3 regions of the Pantoea sp. GW821-FHT03E06 genome follow, and region 1 is predicted to be linked to each of the others. Evidence: predicted binding sites of a transcription regulator. Region 1 holds the regulator's gene; each other region holds the start of a gene.
The links. Region 1 encodes LexA, which represses DNA repair genes until DNA is damaged. Its sites were predicted from a motif close to TNCTGTATGTACATACAGNA; they were not measured.
Positions count from the first base shown of each region.

Region 2: AC07WB_RS06690 (DNA translocase FtsK 4TM domain-containing protein) is a predicted target of LexA. The motif match lies at 1,471-1,490, and genes of this name have one in related genera.
Region 3: umuD (translesion error-prone DNA polymerase V autoproteolytic subunit) is a predicted target of LexA. The motif match lies at 2,061-2,080, and genes of this name have one in related genera.

Region 1 is NZ_JBWKUG010000001.1:355,415-359,678, forward strand. Features, by position in the region: gene plsB (glycerol-3-phosphate 1-O-acyltransferase PlsB) at 1-1,677, opposite strand, end outside; gene AC07WB_RS01625 (diacylglycerol kinase) at 1,805-2,173, shown strand; gene lexA (transcriptional repressor LexA) at 2,279-2,893, shown strand; gene dinF (MATE family efflux transporter DinF) at 3,028-4,264, shown strand, end outside.
Region 2 is NZ_JBWKUG010000001.1:1,446,261-1,450,524, forward strand. Features, by position in the region: gene trxB (thioredoxin-disulfide reductase) at 1-418, opposite strand, end outside; gene lrp (leucine-responsive transcriptional regulator Lrp) at 938-1,432, shown strand; gene AC07WB_RS06690 (DNA translocase FtsK 4TM domain-containing protein) at 1,552-4,264, shown strand, end outside.
Region 3 is NZ_JBWKUG010000003.1:171,392-175,655, reverse strand. Features, by position in the region: gene umuC (translesion error-prone DNA polymerase V subunit UmuC) at 252-1,523, opposite strand; gene umuD (translesion error-prone DNA polymerase V autoproteolytic subunit) at 1,532-1,981, opposite strand; gene AC07WB_RS23800 (metallophosphoesterase) at 2,137-3,006, shown strand; gene AC07WB_RS23795 (hypothetical protein) at 3,129-3,395, shown strand; gene AC07WB_RS23790 (nuclear transport factor 2 family protein) at 3,441-3,797, opposite strand; gene AC07WB_RS23785 (ASCH domain-containing protein) at 3,848-4,168, opposite strand.

The DNA.
Region 1 (4,264 bases):
GTTACGCAGCAGTTGGGTGTAGCACTCCAGCTGCTCAATCAACTGTTCGCGAGTGAGTGAACGCTGACGTGAGGCCAGTAGCGCGGTGACGCACAGGTTCATGGCATTCGCGGCACCGGCTTCGTTGATGCGCACCATCAGCTTCGCCGCAATGTCATTTACGGCTGGCGTCATCCAGGCTGGACGTTGGGGTTCGATAGGATCGATCGCATCACGCCATTCCGGCACGTTTTTGTTCAGATAGTTCATCAAGGGCAGCGGTTCGCCAAAGTTGACGTAGCCCTGACCAAGATTGCGCAGCTTACGTAAGCCGCGCACCATCTGCAGGAAACTCTCTTTCTCTTTGGCCGCGCCGCGCAGTTCTTTCGCGTAAGTGCCCACTTCCATCACGTGCTCATAACCAATATAAATTGGCACGAAAGTGATGGGACGGCTGCCGCCGCGCAGCATGGCTTGCAGCGTCATTGATAGCGTGCCGGTTTTCGGATCCAACAATCTACCGGTACGCGAGCGGCCGCCTTCCACAAAATATTCCACCGAGTAACCACGGCTAAACAGTTCGCCGAGATATTCACGGAACACGGTGGAATAAAGTTTATTGCCCTTGAAGGTACGACGAATAAAGAACGCGCCAAGACGACGGAAAATCGGGCCCGCAGGCCAAAAGTTCAGGTTGATACCTGCAGCAATGTGCGGCGGCACCAGGCCTTGATGATATAGCACGTAGGAAAGCAACAAATAGTCCATATGGCTGCGGTGGCAGGGCACATAAACAATCTCATGTCCATCCTGTGCCAGCTGACGTACGCGCTCGCCACCGTGAACGTTGATGCCTTGATACAGCCGGCTCCACAGCCAGCCCATCACGCGGTCAGTCACTTTAATCGCTTCGTAGGAGAAGTTTGCCGCCACTTCTTCCATCATTTCGATGGCGTTCTGCTGGGCTTTCTCATGTGAGATCTTTTTGCTGCGCGCCTCATCTTCCACCGCTTTTTCAATCGCCTTGGATTGCAATAGCTTGTTGAAGAGATCCTGGCGTGCAGGCAGACGTGGACCCACAGCGGCCAGACGCTGGCGAGCAAAATGAATGCGCGCGACACGCGCCAGCTTCTGTGCAATCGACTTATCAGTGCCGTGTTCGGTCGCCATCTGACGTAACGAAACGGTTTGCGAGAAGCGGACAAAGCTATCGCGACCGTGCCACAAAATGGCGAAGAATTTCTGTACGCCATTCAGAACGCGCAGATGCGGTGTGGATTCACCTGATGTTTCACGTCCCGGCGCGCGGCCAAACATCACCGCGACCGGCAACATTTGTACATCGAGCTGCGGGTTGCTGCGGTGTAAATCCAGATAATCGTGGAACAGCTTTACCGATTCGGGATTGGCCACGAAATAGGGAATAACGCGTGGGCCATCGTGAATAAACACGTGGCGCGGCAGCAAGGTGCCATCGATCTCTAGCGGAGCCAGCGGATCGGGCAAATCGTGTTTCAGACATTGTGCACGAAGTGTGAGCAAGTCAGCCTTTGAATCATAAGGCAAAACATACATCACTGGACGTGTCGGATCGATTCCGTGTTCAGAGATAGGATCGGTCGGAATGACCTTACTTTTTACCAAAATAGAGAGTGGTAAATTCAATAATTTGTAATAGAGTTTACGCCAACCTGACATAGACAACTTAAAGCCTCTTGTTAGCAAAGCGCGGCAAGCATACCAGAAAGTGCAGCGAAGATCTGTGGCTCTGCCACCTCATACTGCCCACACATTGACGTCAAAATAGATCAAGGGTTCCATAAACATGGCAAATAACGTCACCGGTATTGTAAGAATAGTGAAAGCAGCCGGTTATTCCTGGCAGGGGCTGCGTGCCGCATGGCAGCACGAGGCGGCATTCCGCCAGGAAGCGATAGCCGCGCTGGTGGCGATTATCGTGGCATGTTGGCTGGATGTAGACGCCATTTCCCGCGTGCTGATGATTGGCTCCGTGGTACTGATTGTCATTGTCGAAATCCTTAATAGTGCCATTGAATCCGTCGTTGACCGCATTGGCCAGGAGCAACATCCCTTATCAGGGCGCGCCAAAGATATGGGCTCGGCTGCGGTATTGCTGACTATCTTACTGGCTCTTTTTGTTTGGATCGTGCTGCTCTGGACGCATTTGAGATAGCCATTCCAGATTCATCAAACCGCTGATTTTTCCCTCTGTTACGGTTTTCATTTCGCCAATACCTGTATATACTCACAGCGACTGTATAAACAACCAGGGGGCGGGATGAAAGCGTTAACTGCACGGCAGCAACAGGTCTATGACCTGATTCGCGACCATATTAACCAGACGGGCATGCCGCCAACGCGTGCGGAAATTGCTGCGCAACTGGGATTTCGCTCGCCCAATGCTGCTGAAGAGCATCTGAAAGCGCTGGCGCGTAAAGGCGTAATTGAAATTGTTTCCGGCGCATCGCGCGGGATTCGCTTATTAATGGAAGAAGAGCCGAGCGAAGGCTTGCCATTAATTGGTCGTGTCGCTGCGGGCGAGCCGCTGCTGGCACAGGAGCATATTGAAGCGCACTATCAGGTGGATGCAAACCTGTTCAAACCCAGCGCGGATTTCCTGCTGCGTGTGAGCGGTATGTCGATGAAAGACATCGGTATTATGGATGGTGACTTGCTGGCGGTGCATAAAACGCAGGAAGTGCGTAACGGACAGGTTGTCGTAGCGCGCATTGATGACGAAGTCACGGTCAAACGCTGGAAAAAGCAGGGCGCGATTGTCCATCTTCTGCCGGAAAATAACGATTTCCAACCGATTGTGGTAGATACCCGCGAGCAATCATTGACCGTTGAAGGTCTGGCCGTTGGGATCGTGCGTAACGGCGAATGGCTCTGATTCGTTCCTGATTCCCTCCTACTGCGGCGGCGTATGCTGCGCTGGCCGCAGTCTGCTAGTTTCTTCTTTTTGACATTTTCTGCGGCACTGTCGGGCGCAATCACGCTGGTTACCGCAAATAACGGAATGGGCTGATGCAGCTGTTTTCCCCTTCAGATAAAGCACTTTGGCGGCTGGCGCTGCCGATGATCCTCTCTAACATCACCGTTCCATTGTTGGGCGTGGTGGATACTGCCGTTATTGGTCATCTCGATAGCCCGATTTATCTTGGGGGCGTCGCCGTGGGTACCACGGCAACCAGTTTTATCTTTATGCTCCTGCTGTTTCTGCGCATGAGTACCACTGGCCTTACCGCGCAGGCGTTTGGTGCCAATGACAAAACGGCGCTGGCACGCGCCCTGACCCAACCGCTGTTGATTGCTTTGGTTTTTGGTTTGCTATTTATGGTGCTGCGAACGCCGGTAAGCAGTTTGGCAGCCGCATTAATGGGCGGCAGCCCAGAAGTGCAGCAGCAGGCCAAAATTTTCATTGAGATTCGCTGGCTTAGCGCGCCCGCCACCTTGGCTAATCTGGTTATTCTTGGTTGGCTGTTAGGCGTGCAATATGCGCGTGCGCCGATGGTATTGCTTATCGTCGGGAATCTGGTGAATATCCTGCTCGACCTTTTATTTGTCCTTCAGCTGCATTGGGGAGTGGCCGGTGCAGCGGCGGCAACGGCGCTGGCTGAATATGTCACGCTGGGAGTAGGTTTGTGGATGGTGGCGCGCGTACTCAAACTGCGCGGTATTTATTTCGCTCTACTAAAAAGCAGCTGGCGTGGCGATGCCGCGCGGCTGTTCCGTCTTAATCGCGACATCATGCTGCGCTCCTTAATGCTTCAAATCTGCTTTGCATCCCTGACCATTCTGGGGGCGCGCATTGGTCCTGATGTGGTGGCGGTTAATGCCGTATTGCTGATGTTCCTCACTTTTACCGCCTACGCGCTAGATGGCTTTGCTTATGCGGTTGAAGCCTGCTCGGGTGAAGCGGTAGGCGCGAAAGATCGCAGTCGATTAATACTTATCTGGCACGCGGCCTGCCGTCAGGCCTGTTTTGTCGCCGCAATATTTGCCCTGATTTATGCGTTCACGGGGCCGCAGATTGTGGCCATGCTGACATCACTGGAAGCGTTGCGTGAAATGGCCGACAGATATCTCATCTGGCAGGTGATATTGCCGTTGATAGGCGTCTGGTGTTATCTGCTGGATGGCATGTTTATTGGTGCGACGCGTGGTCGTGAGATGCGTAACAGCATGATGATAGCCGCCATGGGTTATGGCCTGACGCTGCTAACATTGCCCTGGCTTGGTAACCACGGTTTATGGCTGGCGA
Region 2 (4,264 bases), 1.1 Mb from region 1:
CGCAGGTGGCGCAGGCTGAGACGCCTTTACCTTTGAAGGCCTCTTCAGAAGGTAAGCCGAGATAGCGTGCTGATGCGCCTGTCGCAATGATCAACGCGTCCGCTGTGTATTCTCCGCTATCTCCCACCAGACGGAACGGGCGGTTCTGTAGATCAACGGTATGAATATGGTCAAAAATGATCTCGGTGTTGAACTTTTCGGCATGCTCTTGCATGCGTTCCATCAGCGCTGGCCCCGTCAGGTCGTTGGGATCGCCCGGCCAGTTTTCTACGTCGGTAGTGGTAGTGAGCTGGCCGCCTTTTTCCAGTCCGGTAATTAAAACCGGGTTCAGATTAGCGCGCGCTGCATAAACCGCAGCGGTATAACCGGCAGGACCGGAGCCCAGAATGAGCAGCTTACTGTGTTTGGCCGTACTCATACGTTCCTCAATATTTTTGACAACATAGTTTTTGATTGTAGGGAAATTAACGCTGCAAAAAAAGGTTTCAGCAATTTTGTTAACAATCACTGCAAATGGCGTAGACGATGAGCGGAGATTCTGCACGCGCGTTGCGCTAAAAGGGGGCAATGCTCGGCAATTAGTGGTGCAGCAGCATAAAAATTCTCATTTAAAAACAGCAACCCAGATCTCTATCTGGCATCTTGTACTGAATTTGGATGTTTTACTTTGACAATCGCCTGCGCTTTTGCGAAAACATTGGGAGAAGCAGAGAATATTTAGCGATTCGAAACAGAATTTCCTTTCTGTTTTGGGCTTTTTAGCCGAATAAACTCAGCCTGACATTGGTAATGACGCATGGTGTGGACAGACAACATGCGTCATACGGATGGATGCATCACTGCACAGGCTTAATGTCTTCACTTCAGTAAGGCCCTGAACAATGAGCGTTTTCAGGGTGTGGCAGGTAAAGGGAAGGAATTAAGAGAGACAATAATAATGGTAGACAATAAGAAACGCCCCGGAAAAGATTTAGATCGTATCGACAGAAATATTCTGAATGAGCTGCAGAAAGACGGTCGTATTTCCAATGTCGAGCTATCGAAACGGGTTGGATTATCGCCGACACCTTGTCTTGAGCGCGTGCGTCGCCTGGAGCGTCAGGGCTTCATTCTGGGTTACACCGCTCAGCTCAACCCACATTATCTGGACGCTTCACTGCTGGTATTCGTTGAGATTACTCTGAATCGTGGCGCGCCTGATGTGTTTGAACAATTTAACGCCGCAGTGCAAAAACTTGAGGAAACTCAAGAGTGTCACCTGGTTTCAGGTGACTTTGACTACCTGCTGAAAACGCGCGTACCTGATATGTCCGCCTATCGTAAGCTGCTGGGTGAAACCTTGCTACGCCTGCCGGGCGTAAACGACACCCGTACCTACGTGGTGATGGAAGAGGTCAAACAGAGCAATCGTCTGGTGATCAAAACCCGGTAGTGCAGGGCAGGTGCAAAGCTTGCAGGATTTCGGTACACTCCTGTGAATTCATACAGGACCAGCGTCGGGCATGCCCGACGTTGTTGCCTTCTTAATTTACAGGCACCTGGAGAGTTCTCTTGAGCCAGGAATATACAGAAGATAAAGATGTTTCGTTACAACCGCTGAGCAGTGGACGTCGTCTGCTGGAAGCGTTGCTCATTCTTGTGGCCTTGTTCGCCATCTATTTGATGGTGTCGCTGGTTAGTTTTAACCCTTCAGATCCAAGCTGGTCACAAACCGCATGGCACGAGCCCATCCATAATCTGGGTGGCAGCGTCGGCGCATGGCTGGCAGATACGCTGTTATTCATTTTCGGCGTGATGGCCTACGCCATTCCTCCGGTCATTATTGGTCTTTGTTGGATCACTTTCCGTCAGCGTGACCGCCAGGATTACATCGACTACTTTGCCGTTGGTCTGCGCCTGATTGGTGTGCTGGCATTAGTCGTGACGACTTGCGGTCTTGCTGCGCTGAACGTCGATGACATCTGGTATTTTACCTCAGGCGGCGTTATTGGCAGCCTGGTAAGCAATGCCATGGCACCTTGGTTTAGTTCAGCGGGCGGCACGCTGACGCTGCTGTGTGTATGGGCGGCAGGCATCACGCTGTATACCGGTTGGTCCTGGCTGACTATCGCTGAAAGAATCGGCGGTGTCGTGATGGGCGTTCTGACGTTTGCCAGTAATCGCTCACGACATGAAGAACCGTGGCAGGAAGAGGAGTATGACGACGAGGAGCAGTCTGATGATGTGCCGGTTTCATTGCCTGCAGCTCAGTTTGAAAGCGCAGACGATGATGTATTGTTGGCGAAACCCCGCAAAATTAGCGAACCCGTCACAGAAGCGTTAGGTGATGATCCGCTGCTGGCCAAAGCCAGTGCCGCAACTGCCGCTGCGATTGCTGTCACCACGCAAGCCGCACAACAAGCGCCAGCAGCCGCGCAGCCAGGGAACAGCGCGTCCGTAGAACCTGCACCTGTACCACGTTCTGTTGAACCCGTGCCAGCGTCGACTTTTGCTCCCGAGCCCGTTACTGCGACACCGGAACCGGTCGTGCAATCCTCGACACCGCGTTATCGCTTCGAAGTGCCAAATGAACCGGTGCCTTCACCCTATTCGCCTGCCGAGGATGACGAAGGCCCAAGCATGGGCAACTGGCAGGATGCAGCCCCGTCTTCAGCGCCATTAAATACCGCCGCTGCCGCATCATTGGCCGCGGGGGCGATAAAAACGGCGTCATCAACTTCGGCCTACTCGCCAGCATTTGATATCGTGCCCGAGCGTGATTACAACCCGCAAGTGAAGCAGGGCATTGGCCCAGAATTGCCGCGTCCGAACAAAGTCAAATTACCAACGCGTCGTGAATTGGCGTCGTATGGTATTAAGCTGCCTTCACAACGTATGGCGGAAGAGCAGGCAAAAGAAGCTGAACAGCAGCAGCCTGAGGTGACGGCCAGCTATAGCGCGACGTCGCATGAGGATGATGTTGCGTTACAGGAAGCGCAATTGCGTGAGGCCTTCCAGTCTCAGCAGCAGAATCGTTATGGTGAAAGCTGGCAGAATGTGGCTGAGCCCGAAGATGAAGATGCGTTGCAGCAAGCGCAACTTGCTCGTCAGTTTGCCGATCAGCAGCAGCAACGCTATAACGAACCTGCGGAAAAGGAGACTCCAGTCTTTAATCTGGATACGTCTTCTGCCTTTGATTTCTCACCAATGAAAGATTTGGTTGATGATAGCCCAAGCGAGCCGCTGTTCACGCTTTCTGCAGCTCCAGAGGCTGAAGAGCCAGCGCATTGGCAGCAACCTGAGCCGTCACAACCTAAACCGATGCCTTCATTGAGTGAAGAAAGCAGCCCCTGGTCTTCGCCCGAGCAGGAAGCGTATTCTGCGCCGGCGGCCCCCGTAAAACCTGCCGCGCCGGTTCAGGACAGTTTGTTCCACCCGTTCCTGGTTCGCCATGAGCAGCCGCTGGAAAGACCGTCTACGCCGCTGCCAACATTGGATTTGCTCACGCCGCCGCCATCAGAGGAAGAACCCGTTGATATGTTTGCGCTCGAGCAAACGGCGCGTTTGGTTGAAGCGCGACTGGCCGATTATCGTGTGAAGGCCGAAGTCGTTGGTATTTCACCGGGCCCAGTTATTACCCGTTTCGAACTCGATTTGGCGCCGGGCGTTAAGGCTTCACGCATCTCAAATCTGTCGCGAGACCTGGCCCGCTCACTCTCTGCCGTCGCAGTACGCGTAGTGGAAGTGATCCCCGGTAAACCTTACGTTGGGCTTGAGTTACCTAATAAACATCGTCAAACCGTTTATCTGCGCGAAGTGCTGGATTGCCCTAAGTTCCGTGAAAATCCTTCTCCGCTTGCGGTGGTGTTGGGTAAAGACATCGCTGGCCAGCCGGTCGTGGCTGATTTGGCGAAAATGCCTCACTTACTGGTTGCTGGTACTACCGGTTCCGGTAAATCAGTGGGCGTTAACACCATGATCATCAGTATGTTGTATAAAGCTACCCCGGAAGAGGTGCGCTTTATCATGATCGACCCCAAAATGCTGGAGTTGTCAGTCTATGAAGGCATTCCGCATCTGCTGACCGAAGTCGTTACCGATATGAAAGATGCGGCGAATGCGCTGCGCTGGAGTGTGGGTGAGATGGAGCGTCGCTATAAGCTGATGTCAGCATTGGGCGTGCGTAACCTTGCGGGTTACAACGAAAAGATTGAGCAAGCTGCAGCGATGGGCCGACCAATCCCCGATCCATTCTGGAAGCCGGGCGATAGTATGGATACCACGC
Region 3 (4,264 bases), on a different contig from region 1:
GTTAACCCTTTTAACGACATTTCAATTTGCCTTTATACTTGGGAGCTAAAAAGAAGTTGGGTGTAATGTTTAACGCTCAGTGAATATTAGTAATATCATAACCTTGATGCATTGAACATCCCTCCGCGTAATAGGGTTCTTCAGGAGTGTGAATAATCTTTATTATTATCTGCCAGTACGGAGGTCCCCCTAACTGGCGAACAGATATTTACGCTTAATGGGCATCTCATCCTATAGCGTGCTATCAGGCTCTAATACACCCTGGCTACAGGGATCTCGTTCCAGTTGGTAGTCCAGGCGTTACTCAACAATTCACGTTTCATTTTCCACTCTGTATTAACCCCCTGACCAGCAAACCACACATTGCCAAGTCCGGACTGGTTGATACCATCTAGAACTTTCATGAGCTTTTCGCTGTTGGGCCAAGCTTGATTTTCATCGAACAGATTTAACTGGCTCACTCCATTTGGCGTAAAATCATCGAGCATGACGCCAGCCTTCATATACCTTTTTCCTTCAAGCCAGATTTGATCAAGAGACTTCATCACAACATCAATGATCTCTCTGGTATCTTGCGTAGGAAGCGAAAGCTTCATACCTGCAGTGTTGCCATAGTAGATCTCATTGTGTGCATGAGGTGACGTTTGAATGAACATGCTGACATGGCGACAGTATTGACGTTCACCGCGCAGTTTTTCTGCTGCACGTGTTGCGTACTGACAAAGTGCTTGCTGCATGGCAAACTTCATTGTGATGCGTTCACCGAAGCTACGACTACAAACGATTTGCTGCTTGGCTGGAGGAAGCTCTTCCAAGGGTATGCAGGATTCGCCGTTAAGCTCTCGCACAGTACGCTCCAGAACAACGCTAAAGTTGTCACGGATGAATCTTGGATGAGCGCGTGAGAGATGGAGCGCGGTTTCAATTCCCAGCAGGTTAAGTCTTTTAGCAATTCGCCTGCCAACCCCCCAAATCTCCTCGACAGGCTGATTTTCCAAAAGAGTCGTGGTGCGCTGCGGATTGCTGGGCGTTAGCGCCAGTACCCCGCGGAATTGTTTCCACTCTTTGCTTGCCCATTGAGCCGATTTAGCCAGTGTTTTTGTGGGTCCCATACCCACGCCAACGGTGAGTCCCGTAGTATCAAGTACGTGGCTACGCAGACGTCGGCCGAAATCTTCAAAGTTTTCGCACCCGTCTATGCCGGTTAGATCCAGAAACATTTCATCAATGCTGTATTGCTCAACCCTTGGTGTGATTTCTTCAAGAGCGGTCATTACACGCTGAGACATCGAGTGGTAAAGAGCGTAATTGCTGCTGAACACATGAATTTTCTCAGGATAATCCTGCGTTTTAATCTCGAACCAAGGGGCTCCCATTTTTACATATTTTTTAGCGGCAGCACTGCGCGCAATAACACACCCATCATTATTACTTAATACCACCACGGGTTTGCCGCGTAGGTCTGGGCGGAATAGGGCCTCGCAGCTAGCGTAGAATGAGTTTACGTCTGCCAGTCCAAACATGACCACGATTACCTCCTGCGCGCGCGAGTGCTATTGAAAAACCATGTCACGACGCCGAGAAGTTGTAATTCATCGGGATAAATAACGGAGTAGGCCGGGTTCATGGGCAACAGAGCGAGGCGAGGGTGTAGTTGCAAGCGTTTAACAGTAAATTCGCCGCCGACTTCTGCAATAACAATATCGCCATGGCTCGCTTCTTCAGCGCGATCAACAACCATGACGTCTCCATCAAACAGCCCCAACTCCTCCATACTGCTGCCACTAGCGCGAACGAAAAAGGTTGAAGCCCGTCGACGGATGCAGAGTTCGTTGAGATCCAGTTCTGACTCGACATAATCTTGAGCGGGGGAGGGGAATCCCGCGGAGCAGGCATCTCCATAGAAAGGAATTTTTAACGGCGGACAATACAGTGGCGCCCATAGAAGCGACAAACCATTATGGTACATGGCCGGTTTCATAAACCGACTCTCCAGAATAAATCCTTTGATTGATGTGCTAATCGTTGTGTGTAGTTCATAAAAAGTCCCTCCTAATTTATACTGTTTATGCATACAGTATTATGGAGTGGGAATTATCTGGCAAGAGGGGGGGGGTGACAGAGGGAGGATGCGACTTGCAAATTGCTGAACGTAGAGAATTTTTTTTTCTTAAAAAATCTCTTCTGAAAATAGAATGCAAGCTAGTGTCTGTGGCTAACCTTGAGGAATCCGTTCTCAATGTAGATAAACCAACCTGGGAAGCAAATATGCTGATCGCGCAGATTTCAGATATTCATGCCACGTCTGGCAATGACTCTCTTCATCGGCTTGACCGTGTATTGGCATGGTTAGCCCAACTGGGACCGGACTTGTTGGTCATTACCGGTGATTTGATCGATGACCAGTGGCTTGAGGGTTATGAGCGGATAGCTTCGCGTCTACGTCAGCAAACCTACCCTGCATTGCTTCTTCCAGGTAATTCTGACCATCGTGGCCAAATGCAATCAGTCTGGGGCTCTCAACAATGGGCGCCTGACTCGCCTGACGGTACACTCAACTTTAATTTTGACTTAGCCGGTCTGCATCTACTGGGTGTCGATTCGACGATTGAAAATGAAGATTATGGCTCTGTGCATGGTCAGCTTGAGTGGCTGGAAAAGCAGCTTAATGACGGCAGGCATTCCCCCTCTCTGCTGTTTATGCATCACCACGTTTTTACCTCGGATATACCGGGTCTGGATAAGACGATGTGTAGAGGCGTGGACAAGCTGACTGATATCATCTTTAGCGCACCTGGAAAGGTAATAGCTATTTCAACAGGGCACGTTCACCGACCCATTTCTAGTATGCTGGCAGATAACCCGGCATATGTTTGTGGTTCTATTTGTCCGGCGAATCCAGTCTGGTTTGGAGCAGAGAGTATTCCCTCAGCTGATGATCCCCCGGCACTGATGATTCATCGTTATGCCGGCAATGTCCTAACCAGTCATCATGTGTCCGTATAAATGCGTGGGAACAGAAGAGGGGAGGGGGATGATACTTATTTGACAGTTATCGCTTTTATCTTTAATCGGTTTGAACAGTTGCAGTACTTTATGTTTACAGCATTTAGCTTATGGAGGGACTTATGCCTCATTACTGCATTTATAAAAAGGATAAGCATACCCTGATAGTGAACAGAGCGGATGAAAGCAGAGCAACGTTGCTGATCAGTCGGGGTATGAAAAACAGTTTGAAGAAGTTACCGCATCCGGCAGCTGAAGCTGCACTGCAACGTTTTAGGGATATTTGCCAGGAAGACAAGACTATAGAGTCTGCATTCGCAACGGGTGGAGCGTTTGTAGCGCTAACGGTTGGCTTGAAGGCCGCGGTAGATTCATTGTTCCAGAAATAAAAGGCTCTCAAAAAGGGCTTATTGCTAATGCCTCAATAAGCAAACTTAAGTTGAACCTGCTTCTGGTGTGCCCTGGTGAAAAGCGAGCTGCCAGCCGTTTTCCTCGCAGAGTATCCAATAAGATGTGCGTAGAGACGCTCGACTACCATCGGATTGGGAAGTTCTGTAATGCAATATTACGCAGGCATCACCCAGGAAGATTAGCTGAAAATCAGCGCTACGAATATCCGGGGCATCTCTCTCGTGCTCGAGTGATGCGATGGTCTCGATTCGGTTAACCATCAAGCCTGAACGGGTGATTTCGTGAAATTGTGGATGCAATATTTGCTCAAGCCAGTTGCGATCGCTCCGCTTTTCGCCATGAAGGCTGCACTCCAGAATTTTTAGCTTTACTAGCAGCACGGGTAATATCCTCGACCTTAAGAGCATTAGATTTTGCCCGCGTTTCGGTGTCATTCGTTAGCCGACTCAAGGTGATGTATTACATCTACCTCAGAATCTAGCTCAATATCAGGATAGTGTTCACGCATCCCTGCCAGCAGTACCTTATCAGGCCACACATCTCGCTTATCCAGATAACCGGCAACAGCAGACAACGGCATCCTTTTGACTTTGGTCACCATCACTCGTGCTGTGTCAGATGTATCTGATGCATTCACATAGATCATCGCACCAGGAACTATCTCCTGTTCACGCAAACGGATGGTATGCGTTTTTGTGCCTGTACGAACTTCGGAAAGCAGCCGCGGGACAATTTTAAGGCTTTGAACCATGTTATCTCCTGCAAAGCAGTAGTGTGCTTACTCAACTCTGCTTTGCGATAAAGTGATTTTCATAGGGAGTGCCTATCGGCGCAATAGTTAGCATGA